One region of the Bradyrhizobium sp. LeoB3 genome, then DNA from elsewhere that is predicted to be linked to it. Evidence: predicted binding sites of a transcription regulator. Region 1 holds the regulator's gene; each other region holds the start of a gene.
What was found. The regulator LexA, encoded in region 1, represses DNA repair genes until DNA is damaged. The targets are predictions, from matches to a motif close to TGTTCNNNNTGTGTTCNG.

Region 1 (5,244 bases):
CGCGGGCGGCGCGTTCATCGCGCTCACGCAGCGATCCGAGGCGCTCGCGGACGATTGCGAACGGGCGGTGCTGATCGTGACCGCACGGCCGGTGCCACAAGGCGGTGCGGCGGCGGTCATCGATGCCGAGCGCCTGCGGCGGCAGGGCGGGCTGGCGCTGCGGCGGAACCGGAACGGCTTCGTCATCGATGCGGTCAAGCCCGCCGGCCTCGACCGGCCGTGGTCGCCTGCGGTGTCAGGCGAAGGCGAACCCGAGACCACGATCCGGATCCAAGGGGCACCCGCGCCGCGCGCCATCGATGCGACCCCGTCCGAGTCCGACCTGCAGCCGGAAGACTGAGCGCTCCCGTCAATCTCCACCGGCGTTGGCCGGCAGCTCGAAGGCGCCGAGCCGAAATTCGTCCGGACCGCCCGAATGCGACGGCACTTGCACGAGCGTGAAGCTCGCATCCGGAAATCGCTCCCAGATCGCGAGATCTTCCGCTGCGACGGTGAGCCAGCCGAACCTGAACATGTATCGGCCGGGCTGGGCCACCCGTCCGGCTTTTTGCCATGTGATCTTGGTGACCACCGATCATGCCCCTTGCGAATAGTTCAACAAAAAACCGCATGCGCCCCCGGATGGCCTCCGGGGCCGCTCGAATACTTTGCTTTTCACCCGCGGCAACGTCCCGCCGGCCGAGACCGGCGGCGCACGCTGCCCGAAGCTCTCAGCCGATGAACAGCGGGTTCGGCGCGGGGCGCTGCTCGACCGCCTTCGGTGCCGGCTCTGCAACATGATGCGTCACTGGCAATTGCAGCACGGTGGCCCGCTGCCCTTCGCAGAGCTGGGTCACCAGCACATGGCTGCCATCGGGGAATTCGATCGCGTCGTGATGACGATCCCGAATATGCGCATCGATCTGGTTGAACTTGCCGACACGGAAGCCGGTCGTCTTGGTCCAGATCCAGCGATTGTCGTAGCGGACGTTATCGGCGAACGCGAGTTCGGTCCCGGGAAGCATGCAGACTGCGACCGTCGGATCGCTTTCCGAAGCGAAGCCGCGGGTCGAGGTACCGCGGAAGGTGGTGGTGATAAGCGTCTCTCCGACTTGGGCGGGACGCGTCGCCACGGCGTGCAGGCTATAGTCACACATCGGATTGCTCCTCATTCGAGATAGCCGACCCGTGCCTGGGAAGAGGCGCAGGCCTCTATCAGAGTGGACGATAACTTATAAGCCTCTGCTCCGTTCTTGGCATTTGTACGGCCCGCGCCCTCTAGCCGTTCACAAACACGATAGGAGGCGCTGCCGGACATCTCCTTGCACCGAGAGTGCCCCGGCGAACTTACCGGGGCTCTTATTCTAATCACTCTAAATCGTTCTTGTCAGTGTCCTTGAGGGCAGAGCACCCACCAAAGTACCAGACGAGCTGCTGCGTCCTCGTCGGCTCAGTACTTGCGATAAAGCCCGATCAGCTTGCCCTGGATCCGCACCCGGTTCGGCGGCAGGATGCGGACTTCGTAGGCCGCATTGGCAGGCTCAAGCGCGATTGACGCGCCGCGGCGACGGAAGCGCTTCAGCGTCGCTTCCTCCTCATCGATCAGCGCCACCACGATGTCGCCGGTGTTGGCGGTGTCGTTACGCTGGATCAGCGCCATGTCGCCGTCGAGGATGCCGGCCTCGACCATGGAATCGCCGCGCACCTCGAGCGCATAGTGCTCGCCGGAGCCGAGCATGTCGGGCGGCACGCTGATGGTGTGGCTGCGGGTCTGCAGCGCCTCGATCGGCGTACCCGCCGCGATCCGGCCCATCACGGGAACGGCGACGGGACGGTTGCCATCATCCTCGGCCACGGCCGCGCTGGTCGTGCGCTTGCCGAGCGTGCCCTCGATGACGCTTGGCGTGAAGCCGCGGCGACCGTTGCCGGCGGCGGAGAGCTCGGGCAGTTTGATCACCTCGATCGCGCGGGCGCGGTTCGGCAGGCGGCGGATGAAGCCCCGTTCCTCCAGCGCCGTGATCAGGCGGTGGATGCCGGACTTCGAGCGCAGGTCGAGTGCGTCCTTCATCTCGTCGAACGAAGGAGGCACGCCGGCCTCTTTCAGCCGTTCGTTGATGAAACGCAGAAGTTCATACTGTTTGCGCGTAAGCATCGCGAGCATTCCCCCGGTTGGTAGCGTCGTTCGATCCGAGACTTGAGAAGAGCTGATCTCGGGAGTCACGCACTCCCATTCGTAGACAGCGAGTTTCGAAACAAATCATGAACGGACACTATATGTTCGATATGTGTTCCGCAACCACTTAATTTCTGGTGAACGCGACCAGAGATGCTCGGGCAGGTGTCGGTCGCGACGTCATTCGGGCAATCGGAGAATGTCGCAAGGCGCGCCTTTTGCTGCGGCTGGCGCGAATGGCGGACGGATCACAAGTGCCTGCGCCGCAGTGAGATTCCCAAGCAGCGAACTGTCCTGCTTGGTGACCGGCGTTGCGATCAGCGTGCCGTCGTCGCGCTCTTCGAGTAGCGCACGAAGATAATCTTCGCGCTGATCGTTGGCGGCGAGATCGCGGCCGAGCAGGGCGCTTTCCGTCACGTGATGAATCGCCGAGCGGCCGAGCAGGGCCCGAATCAACGGCACCAGGAACAGATAGGCGCAGACATAGGACGACACCGGATTGCCGGGCAGGCCGATCACTCGCATCGCGCCGAGCCGGCCATGCATCATCGGCTTGCCCGGCCGCATCGCGATCTTCCAGAACGCCATGGTCACGCCCTCGGCCTCGAGCGACGGTTTGACGAGGTCATGGTCGCCGACCGAAGCGCCGCCGGTGGTGATGAGGATGTCGGCGCCCGCGGCATGCGCGCGGCGGATGCCGTCAGTGGTGGCGGCAACCGTGTCGGCGGCGACCCCCAGATCGATCGCTTCAGCGCCTTCCGCACGCGCCATCGCCCGCAGCGCATAGCCGTTGGAATAGACGATCTGGCCTGGACCCGGAGAGGTGCCCGGCATCACGAGTTCGTCGCCGGTCGCGAGCACGGCGACCTTGGGTCGGCGCCGCACGGGGAGTTCCGGATAGTTCATTGACGCCGCCAGCGACAGCGCGCGGTCGGTCAGCCGGCTTCCGCGCCTCAGCAGCACGTCACCCTCGCGGAAATCGACGCCGGCGGGCCGGATATGCCGCCCGGCGACAGCGGCCTCGGTGATGGTGATGTGATCGCCATCGACCCGGGTGTCCTCCTGGATCACGACCGCATCGGCGCCGGCGGGAATGACGCCTCCGGTGAAGATCCGTGCCGCTTCCCGCGGACCAAGTTCCCGATCGAACGGCCGGCCCGCGGCGACTTCGCCGATCACCTTCAGCCGCGCGCTCAAGTCGGCGGCGTCGGCGGATCGCACCGCATAGCCATCCATCGCCGACATCGCCAGTGGCGGCTGAGTACGCTTTGCCGCGACGTCACGGGCAAGCGTGCGGTGATAGGCGGCATCGAGCGCGACCATCTCTTCCGGCAATGGTTCCGCGCCGGCGAGGACCGCGGCTAGCGCATCGGCGACCGGCATCAGGGCCACGGGCAACTCCTAAATTCCGAGCGCGACAAGCGCGTTCGTCACATCATCCGGCGATGTGACGTGAATGGCCGTGAGACCTATCGCCCGTGCGCCGCGAATGTTCTCTGCGGAATCGTCGAAGAACACGATGCGTGAGGCCGGCACGCCGATCGCCTTTATCACGTAGTCATAGGCGTCCGCGTCAGGTTTCCGTAGCCCGATCGTCGAGGAGAAGAAGATCTGGCGGAAGTGGCCGAGCACGTCCGAATAGGCTGTCGAGAAATGCTCGATATGGGGCGGATTGGTGTTCGAGAAAGCATAAAGCGGCAGACGCGTCTTGGCGCGCGCCAGGTGCTCGGCGATTCCCGGCATCTCGCCGGCGAAGATCGCGTTCCACCCTTCCAGGAACTGGGCGTCGGAGATGCCGATGCCGAGCGACTGCCGCAAGCTTGCGAAGAAGGCGGCGTCATCGATCTTGCCGACCTCGTGATGTCTGTAACTCTCGTCCATCACAAAGCGGGTGGCGAGCTCGCCGGGCTCGCAGCCGGCATGGCCGGCCCAGGTGGTCATCACCTTGCCGAAATCGATATCGAGCACGACGCGGCCGAGGTCGAACAACAGGACGTCGGCGGAGCCGGGGGAAAGGGACGGTTGAGTCATGGCGACGGCTGTGTACGAAAATCCCGAGGGGCCGGCAATGTCTTCGATTGTATCAGCCAGGCGGGTCACACACACCGATGTCGTCCCCGCGAAGGCGGGGACCCATAACCACAGGGAGTTGTGGTGGCGCGAGCAAGCAGTGGTAGCGGAGCACACAGCAAAGTCCTGTGGTTATGGGTCGACGAGGGGAACGTCCGATTCAATTTTCAAACAGCTTGAGGATGTGAGTCCACATTCTCGCGGCGCATTGCGCCCGAGCTTTGCGTTCGTTTCACCCTCTCATCGAACAGAGGGCGCAGGGAAAGCCGGGTGCCGGTTGCACCCATGGGTCCCGTGCGACAAAAAGCACGGGAGTAGGACCACAGGTTCAACCGAAGCATTCCGGCCTTCCCTGCGCGATGGTGTTACGGCTTACTTCGTACTCTCCCCGGTGACCGGGCTTTCTTGCCACCGTCGCCTAGTGCGAATGTGTTCGCACGAAACTTAGCGCCAGCGTCGGGGCGCCAGGACCACACGACTTCGCCGTCCGTAATGCGCGTGCTCGTCAGTCACACCCATCGCGTCCACCGCATCTCACCGCAACGTTCGTGACGATCGCGAGCCGCCCCTCTCTTGGGTGAGACGCGCGGAGTTAAATCACTGATTTTGCCCGACGGCGAAAGCGAAATGTTTTTCGCTGATAGTCTGGATACGTTTCTGCTGATTTGCCCGTCGGGTTGATATGTCGCACCCAAAGCAACCACATCGTCACTACGAGCCAACGGATAAGCGCGAAGCGCCGCCCGATGACAGGCTCCGGGAAGCAATCCATAGCGCAGCGAACGGAGGCATGGATTGCTTCGCTCCGCTCGCAATGACGGAGGCTGTCATTCCGGGGCGTCCAAAGGACGAGCCCGGAATCCATTTCGCAGCTTGCGCCAGCGGATGAATGGATTCTCTGATGTGCAATTGCACATCATAGCTCGCGCTGCGCCCGCCCCGGAATGACCGCGGCAGTTGGCAACGGGTGGAGCATAAGTGCGACGGACGAGCGCAAGACTCGTGCTTCGGCAATCGCCGAT
Region 2 (5,244 bases), on a different contig from region 1:
CCTTCCTGCAGGCGGATGGTCTTGGTTCGAAAAGGTGGAATTTCTTGCCACATGCGAGATGTACTCAGGCCACTAATCACGTGGCCCTAGAATCTCATGGGCACTCCCGATTTCCCTAATTGCAAAAACAAAGGCGCCCGACGTCGGCTAACTAGATGATCCGCCGTCGGATTTTGATTGAATCTTTACAAACCGAGAAACGCAGGAGTCTGAGAATGCAATTTGCGAAAACCCGCGATTTCAATTGGGCTTCTGAGCTTGCCTTACTGAAAAGCGTAGGAATGTTATTCCCGCTGTTTCCACAGCTTTCCTCGAACAACCAAACCCAATTGATATCAATGCGGATTTTGTAAAGAGCAACAAATTGATTTTGCGGGTGATTTTCGGTGAAACTTTACAAACCGCCAATCCTGAGCTCCTGCGCGCAGGAATCTTTACAAAATAAAACGGCGGGACTTCCAGTAACCCTTTGAGGGTTATCGAAAATCCCGCCGTAGTTTACAAAATATGTGAACCTGAGTCCTAGAACGGGATATCGTCGTCCATGTCGTTGTTGTTGCGGGCGCCGGCCGGCGCGGCGCGGCGTGGCGCGGAACTCGAGGGGCCGCTGACGCCGAAATCGCCGCCACCGCCGCCCATGTCGTCGGAGAAGCTGCCGCCACCGCCGCCCCTGCCGTCCAGCATCGTGAGGTTGGAGTTGAAGCCCTGCAGCACCACTTCGGTCGAATATTTCTCGACCCCGCTCTGATCGGTCCATTTCCGGGTCTGGAGTTGGCCCTCGACGTAAACCTTGGCGCCCTTCTTCAGATATTGCTCGGCGACCTTGGCGAGCCCTTCATTGAAGATGACGACACGGTGCCACTCGGTCTTTTCCTTGCGCTCGCCGGTGGCCCGGTCGCGCCAGGTCTCGGAGGTCGCGACGCTCAGATTGGCGATCGGACGGCCGTCCTGGGTCCGCCGGATTTCCGGGTCCTTGCCGAGATTGCCCACCAGAATGACCTTATTTACGCTTCCCGCCATCGCCGCTCTCCACTCAATCACTGGGCCGGCCGGTTAGACGGCGGCCACATTCAGTCTTCGCTAACCACATCTTACATTGCTGACGGACCCTATACGCTCGCCGACACCGTCGGGCGCAGCCATTCCCCGTCCATTGCGCGGTTATCCACATATAGCACCAGCCGCGCCATTGTTCCAGTTTTGTTCCATGCAACTTGACGTAATCGTGGTGACATTGTGGCCCAAATTTGGTGCAGCCAGGATGGAACCCGAAATCGACCCTCGGGTTCCATAAAACGTCAAGAAAATCATTAACTTATGTTGCCGGTACTTCGCCACGAAGTGTTGCGTTTCGGCGACGGTATTTCCGGTTGAATCGGAGTATATGCCTAAAACGACGGCGCGGCGCTCGCGTCTTTAATACCGTAACGCTTCGGGACCAAATTGAAGCGAACAAAGGCTGGAGAGCTACGATGAAGAAGTTTTTGCTTGGAACGGTTGCCTTGGTTGCGCTGGCTGCGCCCGCCTCGGCTGCCGATCTTGCCGCGCGCCCTTATGTCAAGGCTCCGCCGGCGCCCGTCGCCGTCGTCTACGACTGGACCGGGTTCTATATCGGCGGCAACGGCGGCTGGGGAACGAGCCGCAACCGCTGGGACGTCCTTGGTTTCAGTGACGGCTCCCATAACGCCGACGGCGGCACTGCTGGTGGTCAGATCGGCTATCGCTGGCAGACGGGCACCTGGGTGTTCGGCGTCGAAGGCCAGGGCAACTGGGCCGACTTCAAGGGCAGCAACATCAGCCTGCTGACGGGCATCGACACCAACGAGACCAGGGTCGACGCCTTCGGCCTGATCACCGGCCAGATCGGCTATGCTGCCAACAATGTGCTGTTCTACGTCAAGGGCGGCGCGGCCGTGGTCGCCGATCGCTACCGCGTGCGTGACGCCTTCACCGGTTTCCCGATCACCAACGACATCAACGACACCCGCTGGGGAGCCTCGGTTGGCGCTGGCATCGAGTACGGCTTTGCGCCGAACTGGTCGGTCGGCGCCGAGTACAATCACATCTTCCTGGGCAATCGCTCCTACGATTTCATCAACAATGGCTTCGCCGGCCCGGCCGGCAGCCTCTTCGCCACCGAGAATATCAAGCAGGACATCGACCTCGTCACCGTCCGCGTGAACTACAAGTTCGGCCTCGGCGGCGCTCCGATCATCGGGCGGTACTGATCTCGCGATCGGATATCAATCTTAAGAAAAGGCCGGCCTTGTGCCGGCCTTTTTGTTTGCGTGTCGTTAGTTCCGAGCCGCTCATCTGCGAAGCTCCGCTTGCGCGAGCCCTCTTGCTGCCAGCTACTGCCAAAGCTGCACGCAGGAAATGCGATCAGAAACAAATCGTTGATGATTCGCGCTGAGCACTGGAAATCGTCGCCCGTTCTTCCTATGTTCCGGCATCACCCCATCGGCGCCGTGGTAGGGATTTCCGACGACGCGCGCCCATAACGTGGCGCGCTTACAAGCGCCTGGAAATGCCGATATGGATGAAGTGCTCAGGGCGAAGCGCCAACCGACCGCCGGCTCCTCAACGCGTGCCATCACGATCCGCGGCGCGCGGGAGCACAATCTCAAGAACATCGACGTCGAGATTCCCCGCGACAAGCTCGTCGTCTTCACCGGCCTGTCCGGCTCCGGCAAGTCCTCGCTTGCCTTCGACACCATCTATGCCGAGGGCCAGCGGCGCTATGTCGAATCGCTGTCGGCCTATGCCCGCCAGTTCCTGGAGATGATGCAGAAGCCTGATGTCGACCAGATCGACGGCCTCTCGCCCGCCATCTCCATCGAGCAGAAGACCACCTCGAAGAACCCGCGCTCCACCGTCGGCACTGTCACCGAGATCTACGACTACATGCGCCTGCTCTGGGCCAGCGTCGGCGTGCCCTATTCGCCGGCCACGGGATTGCCGATCGAGAGCCAGACCGTCTCGCAGATGGTCGATCGCGTGCTCGCCTTGCCCGAGGGCACTCGCCTCTATCTGCTGGCGCCGGTCGTGCGCGGCCGCAAGGGCGAGTACCGGAAAGAGCTCGCCGAATATCTCAAGAAGGGTTTTCAGCGCGTCAAGATCGACGGCACCTTCCATGAACTCGCCGAAGCGCCGAGCCTCGACAAGAAGTTTCCGCACGACATCGACGTCGTGGTCGACCGCATCGTGGTGCGCCCCGACATCGGCCAGCGTCTCGCGGAGAGCTTTGAGACCGCGCTCAAGCTTGCCGAGGGCCTTGCGGTGATCGAATTCGCCGACGCCCCGGAGGCAGCTCCCGCGGAAGAAAAGAAGAAGACCGCAAAGATCCACGACAAGAGCGGACCGGAACGCATCCTGTTCTCGGAAAAGTTCGCCTGCCCGGTCTCCGGCTTCACCATCCCCGAGATCGAGCCGCGGCTGTTCTCGTTCAACAATCCCTATGGCGCCTGCCCCGCCTGCGGCGGCCTCGGCATCGAGCAGCATGTCGACGAGGACCTCGTCATTCCCGACAAGGATCTGTCCCTGCGCAAGGGCGCGATCGCGCCGTGGGCCAAGTCCTCCTCGCCTTATTACCTGCAGACGCTGACCGCGCTCGGCAAGCACTACAAGTTCACGCTCGACACCAAGTGGAAGGACCTGGCGAAGAAGACGCAGAACGCCATCCTGCACGGCTCCGGCGACGACGAGATCAAGTTCTCCTATGAGGACGGCGTCCGCTCCTACGACACCAAGAAGCCGTTCGAGGGCGTGATCACCAACATCAACCGCCGCTACCGCGAGACCGAGAGCGAGTGGGCGCGCGAGGAGCTGGCGAAATATTTCACCGACATTCCTTGCGCCGCCTGCAACGGCTATCGCCTCAAGCCGGAAGCGCTGTGCGTCAAGATCGGCGGCAAGCACATCGGTGAGATCGCTGACCTCTCGGTGAAGCGCGCCGGCGAGTGGTTCGAGACCGTGCCGGAAGCGCTGAACACGCAGCAGAACGAGATCGCCGCGCGCGTCCTGAAGGAGATCCGCGAGCGACTGACGTTCCTGCTCGACGTCGGCCTCAATTATCTCACGCTGTCCCGCTCCTCCGGCACATTGTCCGGCGGCGAAAGCCAGCGCATCCGACTCGCGTCCCAGATTGGCTCGGGGCTGACAGGCGTGCTCTATGTGCTGGACGAGCCCTCGATCGGCCTGCACCAACGCGACAATGCGCGGCTCCTGGATACGCTGAAGCGGCTGCGCGACCTCGGCAACACCGTGGTCGTGGTCGAACATGACGAGGACGCCATTCGCCTCGCCGACTACGTCCTCGACATCGGCCCGGGCGCCGGCATGCATGGCGGCCACATCGTCGCCCAGGGAACGCCCGCCGAGATCATGCGCAATCCGAAATCGCTGACCGGCAAATATCTCACCGGCGAGCTTTCGGTGCCGATCTCCGACCGGCGGCCGCCAAACCATCGCCGCACCATCAAGGTCGTCAACGCCCGCGGCAACAACCTGAAGAACGTCACGGCGGAGATTCCGCTGGGGCTGTTCACCTGCATCACCGGCGTCTCTGGCGGCGGCAAGTCGACGCTCCTGATCGACACGCTCTACAAGGCGATCGCGCGCAAGCTCAACAATGCCAGCGAAGCCGCCGCGCCGCACGACCGCATCGAGGGCTTGGAGCATATCGACAAGATCATCGACATCGACCAGTCGCCGATCGGCCGCACCCCGCGCTCGAACCCCGCGACATATACCGGCGCCTTCACGCCGATCCGCGAATGGTTCGCCGGCCTGCCCGAAGCCAAGGCGCGCGGCTACGAGCCCGGCCGCTTCTCCTTCAACGTCAAGGGCGGCCGCTGCGAGGCCTGCCAGGGCGACGGTGTCATCAAGATCGAGATGCACTTCCTGCCGGACGTCTACGTCACCTGCGACGTCTGCAAGGGCAAGCGCTACAACCGCGAGACGCTGGAGGTTCTGTTCAAGGGCAAGTCGATCGCCGACGTGCTCGACATGACCGTGGAAGAAGCCGCCGATTTCTTCAAGGCGGTGCCGCGCGTCCGCGAAACCTTCCAGACCCTGCACCGCGTCGGCCTCGACTACATCCACGTCGGTCAGCAGGCGACCACGCTGTCCGGCGGTGAAGCCCAGCGCGTCAAGCTGGCAAAGGAGCTATCAAAGCGCGCCACCGGCCGCACGCTCTACATCCTGGACGAGCCGACCACCGGCCTGCACTTCCACGATGTGGCA
Region 3 (5,244 bases), on a different contig from region 1:
AGCTTGAGGTTGCAGGGCAGCCGCTCGCCCTTGCGTGGGTCTTCGCGCTCGCCCTGCCGCAGCAGCACCGCGCAGCGCGATTTCAGTTTTTGCGCAAAGCTGGTCACCGCGCGGCCGGCCTGGGCGACGTCCTTGCCATGCGCTTCGGCGTCCCTGGTGGCCTGATCGATCTCGGCGGCGCTGTCGCCGACCGCGACGATGAAGCTCGAGGCGGAGGAGGCATTCTGCGCGATCTCGCCGGTGGTCTTATGCTGCTCGGTCACCGCGCCGCTGACATGCGCGAACACCGGGCGGATCGCCTCGATCGCCTGCGCGATGCGGTGCACGGCATCGGCCGAGCCCGCGGCGTCCTTCTGCAGTGCCTCGATCTTCTTCGTGATCTCTTCGGTCGCGCCCTGGGTCTGCACCGCAAGCGCCTTCACTTCGGTCGCGACCACCGCGAACCCCTTGCCGGCGGCGCCGGCACGCGCGGCCTCGATGGTCGAGTTGAGGGCGAGCAGGGTGGTCTGCCGCGCGATCTGCGCGATCAGGTTGACGACGTTGCCGATCGCGGCGGAGGATTCGCGCAGGCGGTCGACATTGGCGCGGGCCTCGCGCGCCGCGGCGCCCGCTTCGTCGGCGAGCCGGCCGGCGTCGCGCACCTGCGCGCCGATCCCCTGCGCCGAATCGGTGAACTTGTCGGCCGCCTGCGAGAAGGTCTCGGCCGTAGTCTGCGCCGCATTGGTGCGGCCGGTCAGCGCATCCGTGCGCTCGCGGATGGTCGCAAGCGTCGCCGCGGTTGCCTCGGCCCCGCCGGCCACGGATTGGGCGGCACGCTCGAGTTGCCGGATCATGCCGCCGAGCTCGAGTTCGAGCAGTTCCAGGATCTCCTGCGCCGAACTGGTATCGGGGGAGGGGGTTATCAGCCGGCGCCGCCGCTGCGGTCGCAACCTTCGGCTCGACGGCTGCTGCCACGGGTTCCGGATCTCGCTTGCGAAACAAACCGAACGCCGCCATGGGGGTTCTCTTGCAAGTTGAAATGGACTGTCCGATTCTCCCATCCGTAGGTGAAATCGTGGTTAACGGCTGCCTGATTTTCCGGAAGGCGGCACGGCCGGCATGCCAGATCACGCCGCAAGTCTTTGATTTTGGCCTGTCGGAGGCCTATAACGCCGCGCCTCACCCCCTTTTTGAAAGACGATTCCCAAGGGACCTCGCATGGCCGGCCATTCCCAATTCAAGAACATCATGCACCGCAAGGGCCGGCAGGATGCCCAGAAGTCGAAGCTGTTCGGCAAGCTGGCCCGCGAAATCACGGTCGCGGCCAAGCTCGGCACCCCCGACCCCGCCATGAACCCCCGGCTGCGCGCCGCGATCGTTGCCGCGCGGGCGGAAAACATGCCGAAGGACAATATCGAGCGCGCCATCAAGAAGGCCGCCGGTAATGAGGGCGAGAACTATGACGAGATCCGCTACGAGGGCTATGGCCCCGGCGGCGTCGCCGTGATCGTCGAGGCCCTGACCGACAACCGCAACCGCGCCGCCTCCGACATCCGCTCCTACTTCACCAAGTCCGGCGGCAATCTCGGCGAAACCGGCTCGGTCGCCTTCATGTTCGACCGGGTCGGCATCATCGAATATGACCACAAGGCCGCCTCCGACGATGCGATGCTGGATGCGGCGATCGAGGCCGGCGCCGACGACGTCGTGTCGAGCGAAAGCGGCCACGAGATCTACGCCTCCCCGGAATCCTACCGCGAGGTCGCGAAGGCGCTGGAAGCGAAATTCGGCGAGCCGCGCAAGGCGTCGCTGACCTGGAAGCCACAAAACACCGTCGCCGTCGATGACGAGACCGGCGAGAAGCTGCTCAAGCTGATGGATCTGCTCAACGACCACGACGACGTCCAGAACGTGTTCGCCAATTTCGAGATCTCGGACGCGCTGATCGCGAAGATGGGCGGGTAAGCCCATCTCTCGTGATACCGTCATGGCCGGGCTTGTCCCGGCCATCCACGCGTATCCACTCGTGCTGAAGGACGTGGATGCCCGGGACAAGCCCGGGCATGACGAGGTGGGTGCACCGCTTTCCCCGTGCATGACCTCCCCGTTTGTGTTTCGTTCTCGAAACGCAGCGGTTATCACTACCCCATGACAGTCCAGCCGATTCGCAAACCCGCCCGCATTCTCGGCATCGACCCGGGCCTCCGCCGCACCGGCTGGGGCGTGATCGAGGTCGAGGGCAATCGGCTGGTGTTCATTGGCTGCGGCTCGATCGAGCCGTCGGAACGGCTGCCGCTGTCGGGCCGGCTGCTCGCGATCCATGAGGGGCTGGCCGCCGTGCTCGGCGATTTCAAACCGGCGGAAGCCGCGGTCGAGCAGACGTTTGTCAACAAGGACGGTGTTGCGACGCTGAAACTCGGTCAGGCCCGCGGCGTCGCCATGCTGGCGCCTGCAATGTTCGGCATCGAGGTTGCCGAATATGCGCCGAACCAGGTCAAGAAAACCGTCGTCGGCGCCGGACACGCCGAGAAGAACCAGATCGCCGTGATGCTGAAGATCCTGCTGCCCAAGGCCGAGCCGCAATCGCCCGACGCCGCCGATGCACTCGCGGTCGCGATCACGCACGCCCATCACCGCCAAAGCACCGCATTGCGGCTGAGAGTAGCCAGCCTATGATCGGCAAATTGAAAGGCCTCATCGACTCCTATGGCGAGGATTACGTGATCCTCGATGTCGGCGGCGTCGGCTATCAGGTGCATTGCTCCGCGCGCACGCTGCAGGCGCTGCCCTCGCCGGGCGAGGCCGCGGTGCTCTCGATCGAGACCTATGTGCGCGAGGACCAGATCAAGCTGTTCGGCTTCCGCACCGACAACGAGCGCGAATGGTTTCGCCTGTTGCAGACCGTGCAGGGCGTCGGCGCCAAGGTCGCGCTCGCCGTGCTCGGCACGCTGCCGCCTTCCGACCTCGCGAACGCGATCGCGCTGCGTGACAAGGCCGCGGTGGCGCGCACGCCCGGCGTCGGGCCGAAGGTCGCCGAGCGCATCGTCAGCGAGCTGAAGGACAAGGCGCCCGCCTTTGCCAATGTCGATCCCGCCGTGGTCCATCTCGCCGGCGCCATCGACAACGAGCGCGCGCCGCGGCCGGTGACGGACGCGATCTCCGCATTGGTCAATCTCGGCTATGGCCAGCCGCAAGCCGCCGCCGCCATCGCCGCCGCCTCGCGCAGCGCAGGCGAGCAGGCTGAAACCGCGCAGTTGATCCGGCTGGGCCTGAAGGAACTGGCGAAGTGATGGCTCACCCTACGGGACTATGCCTTCGCACTGCCTGTTACTGTGCCCTCTCCCCTTGTGGGAGAGGGCAGCACCGGAATCGGCAACGAACACGATTGGGTGAGGGGTTTCTTTCCGCGAGCAGCTTGCCCGCCGCGACAACCCCTCATCCGTCGCGCATTGCATGCGCGCCACCTTCTCCCACAAGGGGAGAAGGGAAGGACGCGCGCTTTGCCCACCCTACGATCGTCACGGAATTGACGACATGAACCCGCCCTCCCGCATCGTCACCCCTGAGCGTCGCGCCGATGATGTCGGTGACACCGCGCTGCGTCCGCAATCGCTGTCCGATTTCGTCGGCCAGGCGCAGGCGCGCAAGAACCTTTCGATCTTCATCGAGGCCGCACGCAAGCGCGGCGAGGCGCTGGATCACGTGCTGTTCGTCGGCCCCCCGGGTCTCGGCAAAACCACGCTGGCGCAGATCGTCGCGCGCGAACTCGGCGTCGGCTTTCGCGCCACTTCGGGCCCGGTCATTGCAAAGGCTGGCGATCTCGCCGCGCTGCTCACCAATCTGGAAGAGCGCGACGTCCTTTTCATCGACGAGATCCATCGCCTGAGTCCCGCCGTGGAGGAGGTGCTCTATCCAGCGATGGAGGATTTCCAGCTCGACCTCATCATCGGCGAGGGTCCCGCCGCGCGCTCGGTGAAGATCGAGCTTTCAAAATTCACCCTCGTCGGCGCCACCACGCGCGCCGGCCTGCTGACCAATCCGCTGCGCGACCGCTTTGGGATTCCGATCCGGCTGAATTTCTACACCGAACAGGAGCTGGAGAAGATCGTCGCCCGCGGCGCCCGCGTGCTCAACATCGGCATGAGCCCCGACGGTGCCAATGAGATCGCCCGCCGCGCCCGCGGCACGCCGCGCATCGCCGGCCGCCTCTTGCGCCGGGTGCGCGACTTTGCTTCGGCTGCAGACGCCACGTCGGTCGACCGCGCCATCGCCGACCACGCGCTTTCCGCGCTCGAGGTCGATGCCGCTGGCTTAGATGCGATGGACCGCCGCTATCTCAGCACCATCGCGATGAACTATGGCGGCGGCCCGGTCGGGGTCGAGACGATGGCCGCCGCCCTGTCGGAGCCGCGCGATGCGATCGAGGACATCATCGAGCCCTACCTGATCCAGTGCGGCTACCTGCAGCGCACGCCGCGTGGCCGGCTCCTCACCTCGCATGCCTTCCGCCACCTCGGCCTCGCCGAGCCCACGCGCGATCCCTCGCAATTCGGCCTGTTCGGCAACGACGACGATTGATCTTCGATCGTCGTAGCCCGGGTGACGCGCCAGCGTAACCGGGGGCCGCTCTTGAACGTTGGTGCAGGAGTCCCGGGTTACGCGTTCGCTCCACCCGGGCTACGGCGACGTGTCTCATCACATCCTCGTGCAGCAGACCCCCTGACAATCTGCACAAACGCACCGCAATTCCGCTCCAATCGGACCCCATCAACGAGGGGCATCACCGATTGTCCCCATGTTCTCACGACGTCAATTTTTCAGATCCATCGGCGGCCTCACCGCCCTCACGGCGTCGACCTCGGCCTATGGCTTCGGCGTCGAGCCGGTCCTGCGGCTCCGCGTCACGCGATACCATCTCACCCCACCGCGATGGCCGGCGGATTTCCCGCTGAAGATCGCCGTGATCGCGGACCTGCACGCCTGCGATCCCTGGATGTCGCTGGAGCGCATCGAGACGATCGTCGCGCGCACCAACGCACTTGAGCCCGACATCATCGTCATGCTCGGGGACTACGTCGCCGGCCACCGCCATGTCACCCGCTTCATTCCGGCAAGCGAATGGGCCGCGGTGCTGGCGAACCTCAAGGCGCCGCTCGGCGTGCACGCGATCCTCGGTAACCACGATTACTGGGACGACAAGACCGTGCAGCGCGAGGGTCAGGGGCTGACGGTGGCCCATCGTGCGCTCGAAGCCAACGGCATTCC

Region 2: uvrA (excinuclease ABC subunit UvrA) is a predicted target of LexA. The motif match lies at 2,432-2,449, and genes of this name have one in related genera.
Region 3: ruvC (crossover junction endodeoxyribonuclease RuvC) is a predicted target of LexA. The motif match lies at 2,085-2,102, and genes of this name have one in related genera.

Annotation. Positions count from the first base shown of each region.
Region 1 covers NZ_JBVBEF010000003.1:24,358-29,601, reverse strand. The annotation lists gene ACZXDY_RS04205 (ComEC/Rec2 family competence protein) at 1-340, shown strand, start outside; gene ACZXDY_RS04200 (hypothetical protein) at 350-571, opposite strand; gene ACZXDY_RS04195 (hypothetical protein) at 711-1,136, opposite strand; gene lexA (transcriptional repressor LexA) at 1,430-2,131, opposite strand; gene ACZXDY_RS04185 (molybdopterin molybdotransferase MoeA) at 2,333-3,544, opposite strand; gene ACZXDY_RS04180 (HAD-IA family hydrolase) at 3,554-4,183, opposite strand.
Region 2 covers NZ_JBVBEF010000054.1:53,444-58,687, forward strand. The annotation lists gene ACZXDY_RS28625 (single-stranded DNA-binding protein) at 523-1,020, opposite strand; gene ACZXDY_RS28630 (outer membrane protein) at 1,473-2,228, shown strand; gene uvrA (excinuclease ABC subunit UvrA) at 2,536-5,244, shown strand, end outside.
Region 3 covers NZ_JBVBEF010000041.1:18,359-23,602, reverse strand. The annotation lists gene ACZXDY_RS24410 (methyl-accepting chemotaxis protein) at 1-929, opposite strand, end outside; gene ACZXDY_RS24405 (YebC/PmpR family DNA-binding transcriptional regulator) at 1,198-1,944, shown strand; gene ruvC (crossover junction endodeoxyribonuclease RuvC) at 2,128-2,655, shown strand; gene ruvA (Holliday junction branch migration protein RuvA) at 2,652-3,269, shown strand; gene ruvB (Holliday junction branch migration DNA helicase RuvB) at 3,514-4,557, shown strand; gene ACZXDY_RS24385 (metallophosphoesterase) at 4,775-5,244, shown strand, end outside.